DNA from 3 places in the Kitasatospora sp. Ki12 genome. Region 3 is predicted to be linked to each of the others. Evidence: riboswitches for the same ligand, from Rfam matches in the RefSeq annotation. Region 3 holds a riboswitch; each other region holds the start of a gene.
The links. Region 3 has a riboswitch for cobalamin ahead of ACYP53_RS04260 (ribonucleoside-diphosphate reductase subunit alpha). Riboswitches for the same ligand answer to the same signal wherever they lie in the genome.
Positions count from the first base shown of each region.

Region 1 (5,842 bases), 820 kb from region 3:
CTCCCGTGCGGCCGTGATGCGTTCGGCGAGCGCCCGCTCGTCCTCGGCGAACCGCGCGGCGAAGCCGGCTGGGTCCGCGTCGTACGCGAGCCGCCGCCGCACCACCTCGGCGCGCTCGGCCGGGTCCCGGGTGGCGGCGATCTCGACGGTCAGGCCGAACCGGTCGAGCAGCTGCGGCCGCAGCTCGCCCTCCTCCGGGTTCATCGTGCCGACCAGCAGGAACCGGGCCGCGTGCCGCACCGACACGCCCTCGCGCTCGACGTACGAGCGACCCATCGCGGCGGCGTCCAGCAGCAGGTCCACCACGTGGTCCTGGAGCAGGTTGACCTCGTCGATGTAGAGCACGCCGCGGTGCGCCTTGGCGAGCAGACCGGGCTCGTACGCCTTGACGCCCTCGGCCAGCGCGCGCTCCAGGTCGAGCGAGCCGACGATCCGGTCCTCGGCCACGCCGACCGGCAACTCGACCAGCTGGGAGGGGTGTTCACTGCTCGTGGCGGAGGCGTGCGGCCCGTCCGGGCACTGCGGGTCGGGCGTGGCCGGGTCGCAGGCGAAGCGGCAGCCGTCCACGGTGGCGATGGACGGCAGCAGGCCGGCCAGCGCGCGCACCATGGTGGACTTCGCGGTGCCCTTCTCGCCCCGCACCAGCACGCCGCCCACGGCCGGGGAGACCGCGTTCAGCAGCAGCCCGAGCCGCAGGTCGGCCATGCCGACGATCGCGGTGAACGGATAGCGGACGTCACTCATGCCGTACCCCACTCCTGTCGTGCCCGGTCCTGCGGTCGTCCTGGGCTCGTGCGAACCCGGCTCATGCCTTCTCGGCCCTGCGGTCGTCCCGGGCTCGTGCGAACCCGGCCCTGTGGTCCTACCAGGCTCATGCGTCACTCCCAGGTGCCCCGGGCGGCAGGAACGGCAGCGATCCGGCCGCCGGCACCCCGCCCTCGATCAGCTTCCACAGCGCGTCGGTGTCCGCGTGCTCCTCGATCAGGTCGCCCAGCCGGTCCAGCCGGGCCTCGCGGGCCGCGGCGAAGCAGGTGTCCGGCGCCGGGACGAACGCCCGGCCCGCCAACGCGGCGACCTCGCGCAGGAGTTCGCGGCGGAAGCCGTCGTTCTCCAGCGCGCCGTGCCAGGTCGTGCCCCAGACCGAGCCCACCCGGCAGCCGTCCAGGAAGGGTTCACCCCCCTCCACCGCCACCACCCCGTGGTGGATCTCGTAGCCCTCGACCCGCTGCCCGTACGCCTCGCCGACCGGCCGCGCCAGCACCTTCTCGACGCCGAACCGCACATGCGTCGGCAGCAGGCCGAGCCCGTCGACGGTGCCCGCCTTGGACTCCACCTCGTCGACGATCCCGCGCGCCAGCATCTGGTAGCCGCCGCACACCCCGAGGACCGGCAGCCCGGCCGCCGCCCGCGCCTTCAGCGCCGGCTCCAGGCCGCGCTCGCGCAGCCAGGCGAGGTCGGCGACGGTGGCCCGGGTGCCGGGCAGCACCACCAGGTCGGCGTCGGCCAGCTCCTCCGGCCGGGTCGCCCAGCGCACCAGGACGCCCGGCTCCTGGGCCAGCGCGTCCAGGTCGGTGAAGTTGGACAGCCGGGGGAAGCGCACCACGGCCACCCGCAGCACGTCCGCGCCGAGCGGCCCGCGCCCGTCCACCCGGTCCACCACGGTGGACAGGTCCAGCGAGTCCTCGGCGTCCAGCCACAGCCCCGGCAGCATCGGCAGGGTACCCAGCACCGGACGGCCGGTCAGCTCGTGCAGCATGTCCAGTCCGGGCGCCAGCAGTCGCGCGTCGCCGCGGAACTTGTTGACGAACCAGCCCGCCACGTGCCGCTGGTCCTCCGCCGACAGCAGCGCCAGCGTCCCGTACATCGCCGCGAACACGCCACCCCGGTCGATGTCCCCGACCACCACCACCGGCAGCCCGGCGGCCGTGGCCAGACCCATGTTGGCGATGTCCCGGTCGCGCAGGTTGATCTCGGCGGGTGAGCCCGCGCCCTCGCAGACCACCACCTCGTAGCGGTCGCGCAGATCGGCCAGGCACTCCAGCGCGCGCTCCAGCAGGACGGGCTTGCGCTCGCGGTAGTCCAGCGCGCCCACCTCGGCGACCGGCCGGCCCAGCAGCACCACCTGACTGCGGCCGTCCGCGCCGGGCTTCAGCAGCACCGGGTTCATCGCCGCCTCCGGCTCCACCCGGGCGGCCTGGGCCTGCATCGCCTGGGCGCGGCCGATCTCGGCACCGTCGGCGGTGACGAAGGAGTTCAGCGACATGTTCTGTGCCTTGAACGGCGCGACCCGCACGCCCTGGCGGGCCAGCCAGCGGCAGATGCCGGCCGTCACCACGCTCTTGCCCGCGTCCGAGGTCGTTCCCGCGACCAGCAGAGCGTTCGTCATGCCCTTCCCCTCTTTCCCAGGAGCGCGCGCAGCAGGACGTGCCCCGCGACCGTCGTACCCAGCGCCAGCGCGCCCACCCGCCGGGAGAGCGCGCAAGCCCGCTCGATGTCGTCCACCGTCACCGGCCGCAGCTCCTCGCCCAGCACCGGACGGTGCTCCACCCGTTCCCCGTACCGCAGCGTCCCGCCCAGCCGGACGCCCACCGCGCCGGCGAACGCCGACTCCGCCTGGCCCGCGTTCGGGCTCGGGTGCGCGGAGCCGTCGCGCCGCCAGACCCGCCAGGCCGTCCGGGGGTGCGGGGCGGCGGCCACCGTCAGCAGCGCGGTCAGCCGGGCACCGGGCCAGCCCGCTACGTCGTCCAGCCGGGCCGAGGCCCAGCCGAACCGGGCGTAGCGCGGCGAGCGGTGGCCCACCATGGCGTCCAGGGTGTTCACCGCGCGGAACGCCAGCAGGCCGGGCGTGCCCGCGAGGGCGCCCCAGGCCAGCGCGTTCACCACGGCGTCGGCGGTGTTCTCGGCCACCGACTCGACCACCGCGCGGGCGATCTGCTGCCCGTCCAGCGCGCTCGGGTCCCGCCCGCACAGGTGCGGCAGCCGCTCCCGGGCGGCCGGCAGGTCGCCGTCCGCCAGCGAGCGGCCGATCGTCCGGGCCTCCCGGGTCAGCGAGGTGCCGCCGAGCACCGTCCAGGTCGCGGCCGCCGCCAGGGCCGCCCGGCCCAGCGGACGCCGGCCCACCGTACGGTCCAGGGCGAGCGCGCCCGCCGCGACCGCGCCCACGCACAGCGCCGTGTACCCGGCCCCGGCCGCCCGGTCGTCCCGCCACAGCCGCCGCTCCAGCCGGGTCGCGGCGCTGCCGAAGAGCGCCACCGGATGGCCCCGGCGCGGATCGGCGAACCGGGCGTCGGCGGCGTAGCCCGCGACGGCGCCCAGCGCGAACACGGCGGCGCGGGCCAGCGGAGAGGTCATCGGCCGCACGACGGAGAGCAGAACAAGAACAAGGAGGAACACGGCGGAAGGCCGCTCGGAGTCCGACAGGGCGGGGCAGCCTGCATTGCGTGCGTGTCCTCACTCAGGGTCCGCGCCCTGGATCGACGTAGCGGGGGCGAGAGTCTCCTGGCTTCCGGGTCGGACGCACCCCCGGGGCCTTCCAGCGGCTTCTGACGGCCCGCCGTGGCGATTGTTTCCGAGCGTGCTCCCCGGTGACAGTGGCGGGACCGCGCCGGACTCGCACCGGCTTCCTCTCCATGCCTCCGATTGGCCCCAGGATCCCATCACGCGCCCGAACCGGGAGTCAACCGAGGTCACGGAGGGGTTGGTCACACGGGAGACCGGCCGACGGGCTGTGGGATCGCCCAGCGGCGCACCGCTCCGGTACCGGCCATTCCGTGCGTTCGGTCGGTGGGGCCGCGCCGTGGTCCGCGCCTAGCGTTCGGTGCCATGCGCCGCAGAAAGCCCCCCACCGCCCCGCCCCCGGTGCCGTTCTCGCCCGCGGCCGCCCGCGCCCACCGGGCGGACCTCGGCCTGACCCCCGACCAGGTCGCCGAGGGCATGGCCGCGCACGGCGTCCGGCTGCTGCCCGCCCACGTCCTCGCCTGGGAGAACGGCGAGCTGCGCCCCAGCGAACCGGAGTTCATCGCCCTCGCCCGCACCCTCTGGTGCCCCGCCGCCCAGCTGATGGACGGCCGCCCGGTCCGGCTGCGCGACCACCGGGTCGCCCGCGAACTCGGCCAGGCCGCCGTCGCCGACCGCACCGGCACCACCCTGGCCGCCTACCGGCAGGCCGAACTGACCGACCGGTGGGACGGCGACGAGGACCAGACCCGCGCCCTCGCCGACACCCTCGACCTGACCCTGCCCGAACTCGTCGCGGCCACCGGCCGCCTCGCGGAACTCGACCACCTCCTCCGCCAGTGCGTCGCCGGCCGCTGGCAGCCCCACCTCCGCGCCCTCACCCGGATCGTCCCGGCCCCCGCCGACACCCTCGCCGCCGTCCTCGCCACCCTCCACCAGGAGCACCACGTCCCCACCCACTGGGGCGCCACCACCCGCGCCACCCCGCCTCCCGCCACCGACACCCTCGTCCCCCGCTTCTGGCACCTCCTCACCACCGAGTCCCCCTAGGGCGTGTCTTGTGGATCTTTGCCGGGTCCGCGACGCCAGGGCACGCACCTCGCCGCGTTGTCGTCAGTCGCCGATGGCCCCCAGCCTTCGGCCGGGAGGTGCCCCCACCGCATGGACTCCCTCCTCCGCCTTGCGATGCACGCACCCTGACGCCGCGGCCTGATCCGACAAGATCCACAAGACACGCCCCGGGGCCCCGCCGAGTGACCCGGACGGCCCAGTCCGGTGGCCGGGCGGGCGGGGCGCCGGTGGACTGGTGCACGAACACCGTCCGGTCCGTGAGCAACAGAGCGGGGAACGATATGCGCTGGGGAACCGCTGCCGCCGTGGCGGCCGCCGCCGTCGGGGCCGGGGCCGTGGTCCTGGTGGTCGGCCGCCGGGCCTCCGAGCGGATGCTCCGCCCGGTGACCGCCGTCCAGGAGTCCGGGCCGGTCGTCGTCCGGAGCCTCGGCACCGGCCGGATCACCTTCAGCCCCGGGCCGGAGAGCCGGCACCCGGGCCGCTGGGCGGTCGAGTGGGCGGACGGCGGGCACGCGGTCGTCGAGGAGGTCCTGCGCAGCGACGAGCAGGGCGTCACCCGCCGGCTGGTCCGCGCCGACCAGGGCACCCTCGCCCCCGGCACCGAGGTCCGCTTCACCCCGCGCGTCCACCTCGGCGACCCCACCCGGGCGTTCGGCCTCGCCTACACCGAGATCGCCGCCGACGGCGAACTCGGCGACCTCCCCGCCTGGTACCTCCACGGCAAGCGCGGCACCTGGGTGGTCCTCGTCCACGGCCCAGGGGCCGACCGCCAGCAGACCCTCCCCGTCCTGCCCGTGCTGGACCGCCTCGGCCTGCCCGTCCTCTCCGTCACCTACCGCGGCGACGAGGGCGCCCCCGCCTCCCCGGACGGGTACAGCCACTTCGGCGAGACCGAGTGGCGCGACGTCGAGGCCGCGGTACGGCTGGCGCTGGAGAACGGCGCGGGCCGGGTCGTCCTGTACGGCTGGTCGGTCGGCGCCACCATGGTCCTGCAGACGGCCGCCCGCTCGGCCTGGGCGCACGCGATCAGCGGCCTGATCCTCGACTCGCCGGTCCTCGACCTGCCCGGCACCGCCCGCCGCGACGCCGAACGGCTCGGCCTGCGCGGTGCGGTCGCCGAACTCGGCGCCCTCGCCGCGCAGGGCCGCACCGGCGTCGACCTCGCCGACTTCTCCCGCATCGCCGAGGGCGCCGACCTGCGGGTGCCCACTCTGCTCCTGCACAGCCCCACCGACCAGGTCTCCCCGTTCAGCAGCGCCGAACGCCTCGCCGCGGCCCGCCCGGACGTGGTCAGCCTCAGCTCCTTCCCCGGCGG
Region 1 is NZ_BAAIHT010000001.1:186,284-192,125, reverse strand. Features, by position in the region: gene ACYP53_RS00815 (putative cobaltochelatase) at 1-744, opposite strand, end outside; gene ACYP53_RS00810 (cobyric acid synthase) at 872-2,386, opposite strand; gene ACYP53_RS00805 (cobalamin biosynthesis protein) at 2,383-3,351, opposite strand; cobalamin riboswitch at 3,493-3,625, opposite strand; gene ACYP53_RS00800 (helix-turn-helix domain-containing protein) at 3,823-4,506, shown strand; gene ACYP53_RS00795 (alpha/beta hydrolase family protein) at 4,785-5,842, shown strand, end outside.
Region 1: linked by a shared signal. The riboswitch ahead of ACYP53_RS00805 (cobalamin biosynthesis protein) and the one ahead of ACYP53_RS04260 (ribonucleoside-diphosphate reductase subunit alpha) in region 3 are both predicted to bind cobalamin.

Region 2 (5,842 bases), on a different contig from region 3:
CTGGTCCGGGGTCGGGAACTGCTTGCCGCCCTGGAAGCCGCTGTACCCGATCCGGCAGATGAACGCCGGGCCGTCGTGGCTGGTGCCGGTGGTCTTCCAACCGCCCTGGTTGAGCAGGGCGTAGCCGGTGGTCGGGGTGCTCCCGCAGGAACGCAGCAGCGGGCCGCCCCACTTCCCGAAGTCCACGGCCAGCACCACGCCGGTGGTCGGGGTGCACTGGTCCATCGGCAGCGGCGCCGCGGACGCCGGGGCGGTGCCCCCCGCGACGCCGCCGCAGGCGAGGGCGAAGGTCAGCGCCGCCGCCCCGGACAGCCGCCCGGAGCGCGAGCCCGGTCCCCGGCTCACCGGTGCCGCCCCGCGGCGCCACCGGCCCGGCGACGGGCGACCAGGACGGCTGCGGCGCCGAGCGCGGTCAGCGCACCGGCGCCGGCCGTCAGCGCCAGGGCCTGGCTCCCGGTGCTCGCGAGACTGCCGGAACCGGTCCGGGCCGGCGCGCCGTCGGCGGGGGCTCGGCCGTCCCCGGCCGGGATGTCGAGCCCATCGGGCCAGGTCGAGGGCGAGGTCGAGGGCGAGGTCGAAGGCAGAGTCGAAGGCGACGTGGACGCCGGGGCGGGCGCCGTCGTCGTGGCGGAGCCCGTCGGGCTCGGCGTGCCCGAGGGAGTCCCGCTGGGCGTCCCGGTCGGGGTGTCCGTGGGCGTACCTGTCGGTGTACCCGTGGGTGTGCCGGTCGGGGTGCCCGTCCCGGTGGGCGTCGGCGTCGGCGTCGGCGTCGGTGTTCCGTTCAGGTTCCGGGAGAGCGTGCCGAAGGAGATGCCGGTCGCACCGCCGAGCGCCTGCGTCGAGGCCCGGACGTCCGATCCCCGCTGCCCCGCTGCGGCGACGTTGAACCCGCCGTCGCCGTTCTGCTGGCCCGCGAGGAAGTCCAGCGCCTTGCCGATCTGCGCACCGTACGAGGACTGGCGCAGCGTCATGGCCTGGACGGCGAGGGCGGCCGAGTTGGTCGAGTCCCCGGCCGCGCCGGGGAAGCCGCCGTCGGGCAGCTGCCGGGCGGCGAGCCAGCCGAGCCCCTTCTCCACGGCCTGGGAGGCCTCGCCTCCGGGCACCAGGGCGAGGGCCATCACGGCCATCGCCGTGCTGTCGACGTCGGAGTCGCCGGTGGCGGGGATCAGGCTGGGCCAGGAGCCGTCCGGGTGCTGGAGGCCCTTCAGGTAGGCAATCGCGGGGGCGGCGCTGGTCGACTCCCCGGCCCGGAGCTGGGCCATGACGGCGAGCGCCTGGGAGAACACCGAGGTCGCGTAGGTGTAGTTCCCCGGGGCGTCGCAGCCGGTGTTCGCGTCGGCCTTGGTGCACACCAGGCCGGCGAGGGCGGCGATCAGGTCGTGGCCGCCGAAGGCGCGCGGGTCGCGGCCGACCGCCTCGGCGAGCAGGGCCTCCTTGCCGATCGAGCCGCCGCCGGCGTACTCGGTGCCGATGGCCGTCCAGTCGTTGACCGTGCGCTCGCTGGCGTCCTTGCCCTGCTGGTCCAGGAAGTCGACGATCCTCCGCAGCGCGGCGTCGTCCGTGCCGGTGGCGGCGAGGGCGTAGGCGCCGTCGACGGTGAGGCCGAAGTCGGCGAACGCCGGGAAGCCCTCGTAGTAGCGGCCGTCGATCAGACGGGCCGGGTCGGTGAGGTAGGCGCTGCCCTTGGCGGCGTCGGGGGTCCTTCCGGCGGACGCGGCCGCCGGGGCGCCGTTGGTGGCGGTCGGCGCCGGGGCGGCGGTCGCGGCGCCGGCGTGCCCGAGCAGGACGGTGCCGCAGGCGGCGGCCGTGACGGCGCCGGCGGCCACCAGCGACGCGAGGTCCCGGTTCCTGTGACGTGTGCGACTGGTGCTGACCCTCACGACGACTCCCTGGTCGGTCGACGCGGGAGACAACGGCGCAGCCTGCGGTCACCCCGGGAAGGGGGGACCGCCCTGACCGCGTCGTAGTCCGCGACGACGCAAGTGCTCTGTGAACAGGCCCCCGGTCCAGGCATTCCGGCTCACCCACCGGGTGGTGGGCCTACGGTTGCGGGTCAGCGCCGGAGTCGGACCGGCTTCCCCTGAATGCCGAGGGCAAAAATCGTTTCATCAGACCACAGTGCTGGATTCGGAGTCAACGGACCGTCAGACCGCCGCCCCGGGCTCCGGCGGCACCCGCGTCGCCATGGTGCCGCCGGTCCGGAACGTCGGAGGGCGCGCCGGCGCCCCGGGACGGCCGAGAGCGTGCCGGCGGGCGGGTGTCAGGGCGCCGTGACGCCCGGCTGGGCGCCCGCCCCGAAGGACCAGCCCTCGACGTCGCCGGGCGCCGGGTTGTAGCTGCCCGCACCCAGATTGCTGTACGACCAGGGGCCGCCGTGCTGGGCGTGCCAGTACGACCAGTAGGCGCTGCCGGTCGGGTTGGTGCAGGTCGTCGGCAAGGCGTTGATCTTGCAGACGAAGCCCGGGAAGCGCGGGTGGAAGGCGTACGAGAATCCGGCGCCGGTCAGCGCGGCGAGCCCGCTGGCCGGGTCGCCGGGGGCGCAGCCGGTCTCGATGCCGCCGCCGACGGCGGTGAAGTCGACCACGACGGTGACCCCGGTCGTGCCGTCGCAGGAGGCGGCCCGGGCCTGCGGGGCCTGGACGGCGGAGACGCCGAGCAGGCCGGCGGTGAGAGCCGCGACGGCGGCGACGGAGCCGAGCGCACGGCGGGCCGCACGGGCCCGGGTGAAGGTACCGGTCATGAGTGAAGTCCTCCTGATGTCAGGCGAGTTCAGCGTGCGGCCGGGGCCGGGCAAGCGAGGGTGGGCGCGTCGGGGCGCGCCCCGGCGGCCGAGAGGGTGGCCAGCGGGGTGCCGGCCAGGCCGAGGACGGCCTGGGCGGTGGCCCGGGCACCGGTGGCCCCGTTGAAGCCGGACGCGTCGTAGGCGACCGCGCCGCGCGCCGCCGGGTCGGCGGAGCAGCCCTGCTGGAACTTCACCAGCCGGCTCCAGCCCTTGAGGCCGGTGCCGTAGTGCCCGCCGGCCAGCAGCGTCTGCGTTGCCAGGCCGGTGGTGTTGGCGTTGGAGGCGGTCGCCCCGGCCGCCGCGAAGCCGCCGTCGGCGTTCTGGTGGGCGGTCAGCCAGGTCAGGCCCGCGTTCGCCTTGGTGGTGCGGCCGGTGGCGGCGAGGGCCTGGACGGCCAGCGCGGTGGCGTCCGAGTCACTGGTGCAGGAGGTCTGGCCGAAGGAGACGGGGAAGCCGCCGTCCGCGCACTGGCTGTTCGCGAGGAAGTCCACGGCCGCCGCCGGGGCGTCACCGGGCGTACGGTGCAGGGCGATCAGGGCCAGCGACTGGCCGAAGGCGTTGCTGTAGTCGCCCCACTGCGAGCGGTCGGAGAAGCGGCCCTCGGCGGTCTGCAGCGAGCGCAGCCGGGCCGGCAGGTCGACCCCGCCGAAGCCCGCCGGGTTCCCGCCGCGCACCTCGACGGCCAGCAGCAGCTTGGCGGTGGCGCCCGCGTAGGCCTCGGTGGTGCCGTCGCCGAGGTAGCCGCTGATCACCTCGGGCTTCGCCAGCCAGGCGGTGGCCTTGGCGGCGGCCTGGTCGGAGCTGTGCGAGGCGGCGAAGGCGAGCACGGCGTCGACGGTCAGGCCCTGGTCGGGGTAGGCGGTGCCGTTGAAGACGGACTCGAAGTGGTCCCCGTCGACGAGCTGCCGGGCCAGCCAGCCGGCCGCGGCGGCGTCCGGACGGACGGTCCGGGACGACGTCGTGTCGGCCTGGGCGGCGGTGGCGGCCGGAAGCGCGGTGGCGAGGGCAAGGGCGGGTATCGCGAGCAGACCGAGCGGGCGGAGGAGGGTGCGGCGGAGCGCGGGCATGGAGTGCCTTTCCGGGCCTGGACGCAGGGGCCCGAAGGACGTCGGCAACGCGCCGGGGCAGCCCTCGGAGCTCCGGCCCGCAGACCACGACGGGAGGAGGGGACGACACACCTCCGCCGACGGGTACTCGGGCTCGCCACCGACGCGGGTCGGCGGCCTACCGTTGCGGGTCAGCGCCGGATTCGGACCGGACTTCCCCCGACGGCGGAGTCAGAACATGACGGCTCATCATGGCGAAACCGCAAAGATCCGGTCAAGGGATCGTGCGCCACATCACGGCATCGGTGACGGTTGGCCGGGGTGGGCCGGCGGGGCCCACCCCGGCGGTGGTTCGAAGACGGGCCCTACGCCCGCAGCAGCGCCTGGTAGGCGTGCAGCGGCGCGTCGTCGTCCAGTGGGGCGATCGCGGCGACGTAGCCGTCCGGGCGGACCATGATCCGGCCGCCGTTCGGCAGGCCGTAGCGGGCGGCCGCGTGGCCGTCGGGGTCCTGGAGCGCGGCGTCGTAGCCCGTCGAGGCAGGGGCGTTGGCGCCGACCAGGAGTTGACGTACCGTCAGACCTCTCACCGGTGCGGGTGCCGAGCCGTCGACCGCCACGGTGAGCAGCACGTGCTCGTGGGCTCCGGCGAGCGCCGCGCGCAGCTCCGGGCCGGCCGCGGGGAGGTGGTCACCGGCGTGCAGGTCGCCGCCGCCGCGGCCCCGGACCACGATCGGGCTCCTGCGGTACGCGACCGCGGTCTCCTCGGTGCGGTCGGCCATCGCCTGGCGGACCGGGGCGAGGCCGGTGAGCAGGTGCATCCCCTTGTTGCGCAGCTTCTGCGCGATCGGGTTGGCGAGGGTGGCGACCCGGGTGAGCGTGCCGGCGAACTGGATCACCTGGGCTCCGACCGGGTGGCGCTCCGCGTGGTAGCTGTCCAGTACGGCCGGGCCGGCCTGGCCGGTGCTGACGAGGGCGAGCTTCCAGGCCAGGTTGTGGGCGTCCTGGATGCCGGTGTTCATGCCCTGGCCGCCGGCCGGGCTGTGCACGTGCGCCGCGTCGCCGGCCAGCAGGACCCGGCCGACCCGGTACTCGGGCACCTGGGCGTGGTGCACTTCGAAGACGGTGAGCCAGCGGGAGTCGCGGATGCGGATCGGGCGCTCGGCGCGCTCGTCCACCACCTGCTGCAGCCACTCCCGGGTGGCGGTGCGCTGCTCGTCCGTGGGGATGTTCGCGATCAGTCGCAGCCGGTCCCCCTCCATGGGGAAGACCAGCAGCGGGCCGTCGTGCGGCGAGAAGAAGGTGTACATGCTGTGCGGGTCGAGGTCGTGGTCGGCGTTCACGTCGCCCATCAGGAACTTCTCGCCCTTGAACTTCCCGGCGAGGGCGCTGCCGACCAGCTTGCGTGCCTGGCTGTGCCCGCCGTCGGCGCCCACCAGCCAGCCCGTACCGGCGGCCTCCTGACGCCCGTCGGCGTGCTCCAGCACCGCCTGGACGCCGTGCTCGTCCTGCGTCAGGCCGGTCAGGGTCACCTCGCGCTCGACGGTGACGCCGTGACCGGCGAGCGCCGCGGTGAGGATGCGCTCGGTCTCGGTCTGCGCGACGGTCACCGAGTACGGGAACGGGCTGTCCACCAGGTCGAGGGCGATCCGGGCCACCACCTCGCCGTCCGCGTGCATCTCCATCCCCGTGGTCCGGACCCCGGCCCGGATCAGCTCGTCCACCAGGCCCAGCCGCTCGAACATCTCCAGGCTGCGGGCGTGCACGACGATGGCGCGCGACTCCGTGGTGGGCTCTGCCAGCCGGTCGACGATCCGCACCGGCACCCCGCGCCTGGCCAGCTCCAACGCGGCGGTCAGCCCCACCGGGCCCGCACCCACGACGATGATCGGGTCGCTCATCAGTAGTCCTCACGTTCGTGCCGACGACGACGGACCGGACGGACCGGTCGAACCGGACGGACCGGACGGATCGTCAACCACCTTGTGTGTCAGCTTGATCGGCGCGAAGCCTATCG
Region 2 is NZ_BAAIHT010000002.1:349,644-355,485, forward strand. Features, by position in the region: gene ACYP53_RS19190 (hypothetical protein) at 1-345, opposite strand, end outside; gene ACYP53_RS19195 (prenyltransferase/squalene oxidase repeat-containing protein) at 342-1,880, opposite strand; gene ACYP53_RS19200 (flagellar hook-length control protein FliK) at 2,261-2,740, opposite strand; gene ACYP53_RS19205 (peptidase) at 2,770-3,849, opposite strand; cobalamin riboswitch at 3,951-4,070, opposite strand; gene ACYP53_RS19210 (FAD-dependent monooxygenase) at 4,194-5,726, opposite strand.
Region 2: linked by a shared signal. The riboswitch ahead of ACYP53_RS19205 (peptidase) and the one ahead of ACYP53_RS04260 (ribonucleoside-diphosphate reductase subunit alpha) in region 3 are both predicted to bind cobalamin.

Region 3 (5,842 bases):
GATCGCCATCAGCATCGCGCACGAGATGAACGGCGACTGGTACCCGTGGGGCCGCCAGGCCGCCAGCCCGGAGGACTTCGTCGCCGCCTGGCGCCACGTCCACGACCTCTTCGACCAGGCCGGGGCGACCAACGTGATCTGGGTCTGGAGCCCCAACATCACCGTCCCCGCGCCCAACACCCGCCTGGCGCCGTACTACCCGGGCGACACCTACGTCGACTGGGCCGGCATGACCGGCTACTTCACCAACGACGGCCCCAAGACCTTCGAGGCCCTGTACGGGCCGACCATGGCCGAGATCCGCACCTTCTGCAAGAAGCCCTTCTTCATCAGCGAGACCGCCGCCGAGCAGGGCAGACACCAACAGGCCTTCGTCGACCAGCTGTTCTCCGGGCTGGAGGCGCACGACGACATCGTCGGCTTCATCTGGTTCAACATGATCAAGCGGGCGGACTGGCGGGTCGAGACCGTTCCGGACACCCTCACCGCCTTCAAGCGGCGGGTGTCCGCCCCCCGTTACGGCTTCGACCTCCGGAACCCATGATGAACAGCGACTCCTCCCCCAGCCCGAAGAACGCCAGCCCGAAGAACGCCACCCCGGAGAACCCCGCCCCGGAGAACGCCGCGCAGGAGCACCCCGCCCGGGAGACCCCCGCGCCGGAGAACACCGCCGGCCCGGAGAACGCCTCCGCCCCGGGGAACACCGCCGGCCCGGCCCGGGAACCCGGCGTCCCGGCGCCCCGCGCGGGCCGCGCGGACCGCGCGGACCGCGCGGCCGTCGCCGTGGCCGTGGCCGTGGACAACCCCGACGGCATCGACCTGGCCCCGTACAGCATCCCGCCGGTCCCCGCGATCGGCTGGGACCCGGGCACCAGCCCCCGCCGCCGCTGGATCGCCCGCGGCCTGCTCGGCGCCGTCCTGGCCGTCCAGGCCGCGCTCTCGCTGCGGCTGCTCGCCGCCGCGCACCCCGACGAGGCCGCCGCCATGGTCGCCGGGCGCCAGCAGCTCGCCCACCTGACGCACGGCACCCCGGTCACCACCGACCTGGTCGAGCGGATCCACGGCTCGCCCTGGCTCTACCCGCCGCTGGCCGGGGCCGCCGCCGACGCCGACGGCATCTGGGGGGCCCGGCTGCTCAGCCTCGGCTTCGCGCTGGTCACCACGGTGCTGCTGTACTCGCTGACCCGGCGGCTGTTCAACGAGCGGGTCGCGATCTGCGCGATAGGCGTCTACGCCGTCCTGCAGTCCACCGTCGTGGTCGGCTTCTACGCCGCCCCCGAGTCCCTCGCCGTCCTGCTGGTCGCCCTCGCGGCCTGGGCCACGGTGTTCACCGCCCGGCGCCATCCGGCGCTGGTCCTGACCGCCGCCCCGGCCGCCGCGCTCGCCTGCGCCGTCGCGTACTCCGCGGCCTTCGCGGTCCCCGCCCTGGTCGCCCTCGCGGCGGCCACCTCCCGGCCGCCGGGCCGGCCCGTCCGGGCCGCCCTGCGCGCGCTGCTGCTGGCCGCCGGCACCGCCGTCCTGCTGCTCCCGTACGGCACGCTCGGCAAGGTCGCCGGGTGGTCTCCCTCGCAGGGCAACGCCCCCGGCTCGGCCGGCTCCGTCCTGTTCTCCACCCTCCAGTGGAGCGGCCTGTTCACCGTCCTCGCGGTGGCCGGGACGATCGCCTACGTCCGCCGCGAGCAGATGAACGAGCACGACGCGCCCGAGCGGGACACCGTCCCCGTCACCCGCGGCCGGCGCGCCCTGCTCGGCACCGCGCTGACCGCCACCGCCCTGCTCGTGCCGGCCGCCCACCTGTGGACCGGCACCTCCGGCGCGCTGTTCCGCCACCTCGGCTACGGCATGCTGCTCGCCGCCCCGCTCGCCGGGGTCGGCCTGACCCGGCTGGTCGGCGCCCACTTCCGCCACCCCCAGCTGGGCATCCTGGTCTGGGTCGCGCTGCTCGCCCTGGGTCTGGAGCAGTCCGCCCTGCGCTACCAGAACGGGCCCGACTCCGGCCGCCTGCTGGCCGTCCTGCGGATGCACGCGGTGCCGCAGGGCCGCTACCTCACCGAGGTCGACGGGCTCGCCGAGTACTACCTCGGGGCCGTCAGCACACCCGAGCAGTGGGTCTCCGCCCGTACCGGTACGGACTACCGCGACGCGGCCGGCGTGCAGCACCACGGGGACGACGGGAGCACCGCCGCGATCCGCGACGGCTGGTTCACCGTGGTCGTCCTCGACAGCACCGCGCCGAGGGCCACCGACCGGGCGCTGGGCGCCGCCCTGGCGGCCTCCGGGCAGTACCGGCTGGTCGCCCAATTCACCTCGCCGACCGGCGATTCGAGTACGTACAAGGTCTATCTCAAGCACTGACGGCCGACCCCGCCGGTCCGCACGGGCGACACGACAGGCACAACATATGGTGCCGCCACAGTCAGGCGCCACTACATGTATGCTCAATCCTGCTGTCGACGCAGGGGAACCCGGTGCGAATCCGGGACTGCCCCGCAGCGGTGAGCGGGCGGCCGGAACGGCCCTCCCCGCGAGTCCGAGTACCTGCCGACGGCCTGCGCCACGGCCCTCCCGCAGAGGCCGCGCCAGCACCAGCAGTACACCTCCGGGCCTCGCGGGCGGGCCGGGGAGACACCTCGCGCGACGCCGTCTGCGTTCGTGCCGTGCTCCCCTGCCCCGACCGGCCCGGTACCCCCGATCACCGCCGCCGATCGCCGCCAGGAGAGAGCGCCTTGACCACCGCTGCCTCAGCCACCCTGCCCGCCCAGGGCTCCGGTACCGCCTTCACCGACCCGAAGGTCTCCGACCCCGGCGGCGCCCTGCTGCGGCTGCTCACCGACCGCAGCGCCGACCTCACCGAGGTCGACCCCGGCCATGTCGCCGCCGCCGCGCTGCGCGGCCGCCACGCCGGCTCGGACTTCGCCGAGCTGCGCGGGCTGGCCGTGGACGCCGCCGCGTCGATGATCGCCGAGGACCCGCAGTACTCGAAGCTCGCCGCCCGCCTGCTCGCGCTGGAGATCGTCGACGAGGCGAACAGCCAGGGCTCCACGTCCTTCTCCGCCTCGATCGCCGTCGGCCACGCCGAGGGCCTGATCGGCGACACCACCGCGGCCTTCGTCGCCAAGCACGCCGCCGCCCTGGACGCCCTGATCGACGCCGCCGGCGACGACCGCTTCGAGTACTTCGGCCTGCGCACCGTGCAGTCCCGCTACCTGCTGCGCCACCCGATCACCCGCAAGGTGGTCGAGACCCCGCAGCACTTCCTGCTCCGCGTCGCCTGTGGTCTGGCGGTCGGGGACAGCGAGCAGTCGGTGCGCGAGGTGTCCGAGCTGTACGGCCTGATGAGCCGCCTGGAGTACCTGACCTCCTCGCCGACGCTCTTCAACTCCGGTACCCGGCACCCGCAGATGTCGAGCTGCTACCTGCTCGACTCCCCGCTGGACAACCTGGACTCGATCTACAACCGCTACGCGCAGATCGCCCGGCTGTCCAAGCACGCCGGCGGCATCGGCCTGTCCTACTCGCGCATCCGCTCGCGCGGCAGCCTGATCCGCGGCACCAACGGCAAGTCCAACGGCATCGTGCCGTTCCTGCGCACCCTCGACTCCTCGGTCGCCGCCGTCAACCAGGGCGGCCGCCGCAAGGGCGCCGCCTGCGTCTACCTGGAGACCTGGCACGCCGACATCGAGGAGTTCCTCGAGCTGCGCGACAACACCGGCGAGGAGGCGCGCCGGACCCACAACCTCAACCTGGCGCACTGGATCCCGGACGAGTTCATGCGCCGGGTCAACGCCAACGCGGACTGGTCGCTGTTCTCCCCCGCCGACGTGCCCGAGCTGGTCGACCTGTGGGGCGCCGACTTCGACGAGGCCTACCGCAAGGCCGAGCTGGCCGGCAAGGCCGTCCGGACCATCCCCGCGCAGACCCTGTACGCCCGGATGATGCGCACCCTGGCGCAGACCGGCAACGGCTGGATGACCTTCAAGGACGCCTCCAACCGCGCCGCCAACCAGACCGCGCTGCCGGGCCGCACGGTGCACTCCTCCAACCTGTGCACCGAGATCCTGGAGGTCACGGACGACTCCGAGACCGCCGTCTGCAACCTCGGCTCGGTCAACCTCGGCGCCCACGTGGCCGCCGGCGCCACCGCCGCCGACCTGCTGGGCGCGATGGACTGGGATCGGCTGGACGCCACCGTGCGCACCGCCGTCACCTTCCTCGACCGCGTGGTGGACATCAACTTCTACCCGACCACCGAGGCCGGTACGTCCAACTCCCGCTGGCGCCCGGTGGGCCTCGGCGTGATGGGCCTGCAGGACGTCTTCTTCAAGCTGCGGATCGACTTCGACTCGGCCGAGGCGAAGCAGCTGTCGACGATGATCGCCGAGCGCATCATGCTCACCGCCTACGAGCGCTCCGCCGACCTGGCCGAGCAGCTCGGCCGGCACGAGGCGTACGGCGAGACCCGCGCCGCCCGCGGCGAGCTGCACATCGACCACTTCCCGACGGCCGCCCCGCAGTGGGCCGACCGCTGGACCGCGCTGCGCGCCCGCATCGCCGAGACCGGCCTGCGCAACTCGCTGCTGCTGGCCATCGCGCCGACCGCGACCATCGCGTCCATCGCCGGCGTGTACGAGTGCATCGAGCCGCAGGTGTCCAACCTGTTCAAGCGCGAGACGCTGAGCGGCGAGTTCCTCCAGGTCAACCCGTACCTGGTGCGCGAGCTCAAGGACCTGGGCGTCTGGGACCAGCAGACCCGCGACTCGCTGCGCGACGCCAACGGCTCCGTCCAGGAGCTCAACTGGCTGCCGGCCGAGGTCCGTTCGCTCTACCGCACCGCGTGGGAGCTGCCGCAGCGCGCGCTGATCGACCTGGCCGCGGCCCGCATGCCGTACCTGGACCAGAGCCAGTCGCTGAACCTCTTCATGGCGGCGCCGACCATCGGCAAGCTCAGCTCGATGTACGCCTACGCGTGGAAGGTCGGTCTGAAGACCACCTACTACCTGCGTTCGCGCCCGGCGACCCGCATCGCCCAGGCCGCGTCGGGTGCCGCCCGCACCGCCGTACCGGTGCCCGCCCCCACCATGACCCAGGCCGAGCAGGACGCCATCGCCTGCTCCCTGGAGAACCCCGAGTCCTGCGAGGCCTGCCAGTGATGTCCGACGACCGCGAGAAGATGCTGCTCGACCCCGGGTTCGAGCTGACCCTGCGCCCGATGCGCTACCCGTCGTTCTACGACCGGTACCGGGACGCGATCAAGAACACCTGGACGGTCGAGGAGGTGGACCTGCACTCCGACGTCGCCGACCTCGCCAAGCTCAGCGAGGGCGAGCGGCACATGATCGGCCGGCTGGTCGCCTTCTTCGCGACCGGTGACTCGATCGTCGCGAACAACGTCGTGCTGAGCCTCTACAAGCACATCAACTCCCCGGAGGCGCGGCTCTACCTGAGCCGTCAGCTGTTCGAGGAGGCCGTGCACGTCCAGTTCTACCTGACGCTGCTGGACACCTACCTTCCGGACCCGGAGGACCGCAACGCGGCCTTCGCCGCGGTGGAGAACATCCCCTCCATCCACCAGAAGGCCCAGTTCTGCTTCAAGTACATGAACGCGGTCGACCACATCGACTCGCTGCAGACCAAGGAGGACCGCCGCGCGTTCCTCCTGAACCTGATCTGCTTCGCGGCGTGCGTCGAGGGCCTGTTCTTCTACGGCGCGTTCGCCTACGTGTACTGGTTCCGGTCGCGCGGCCTGCTGCACGGTCTCGCCACCGGCACCAACTGGGTGTTCCGCGACGAGTCCATGCACATGGACTTCGCGTTCTCGGTGGTCGACACCGTCCGCGAGGAG
Region 3 is NZ_BAAIHT010000001.1:1,007,764-1,013,605, forward strand. Features, by position in the region: gene ACYP53_RS04250 (glycoside hydrolase family 26 protein) at 1-544, shown strand, start outside; gene ACYP53_RS04255 (glycosyltransferase family 39 protein) at 541-2,355, shown strand; cobalamin riboswitch at 2,431-2,560, shown strand; gene ACYP53_RS04260 (ribonucleoside-diphosphate reductase subunit alpha) at 2,751-5,150, shown strand; gene ACYP53_RS04265 (ribonucleotide-diphosphate reductase subunit beta) at 5,150-5,842, shown strand, end outside.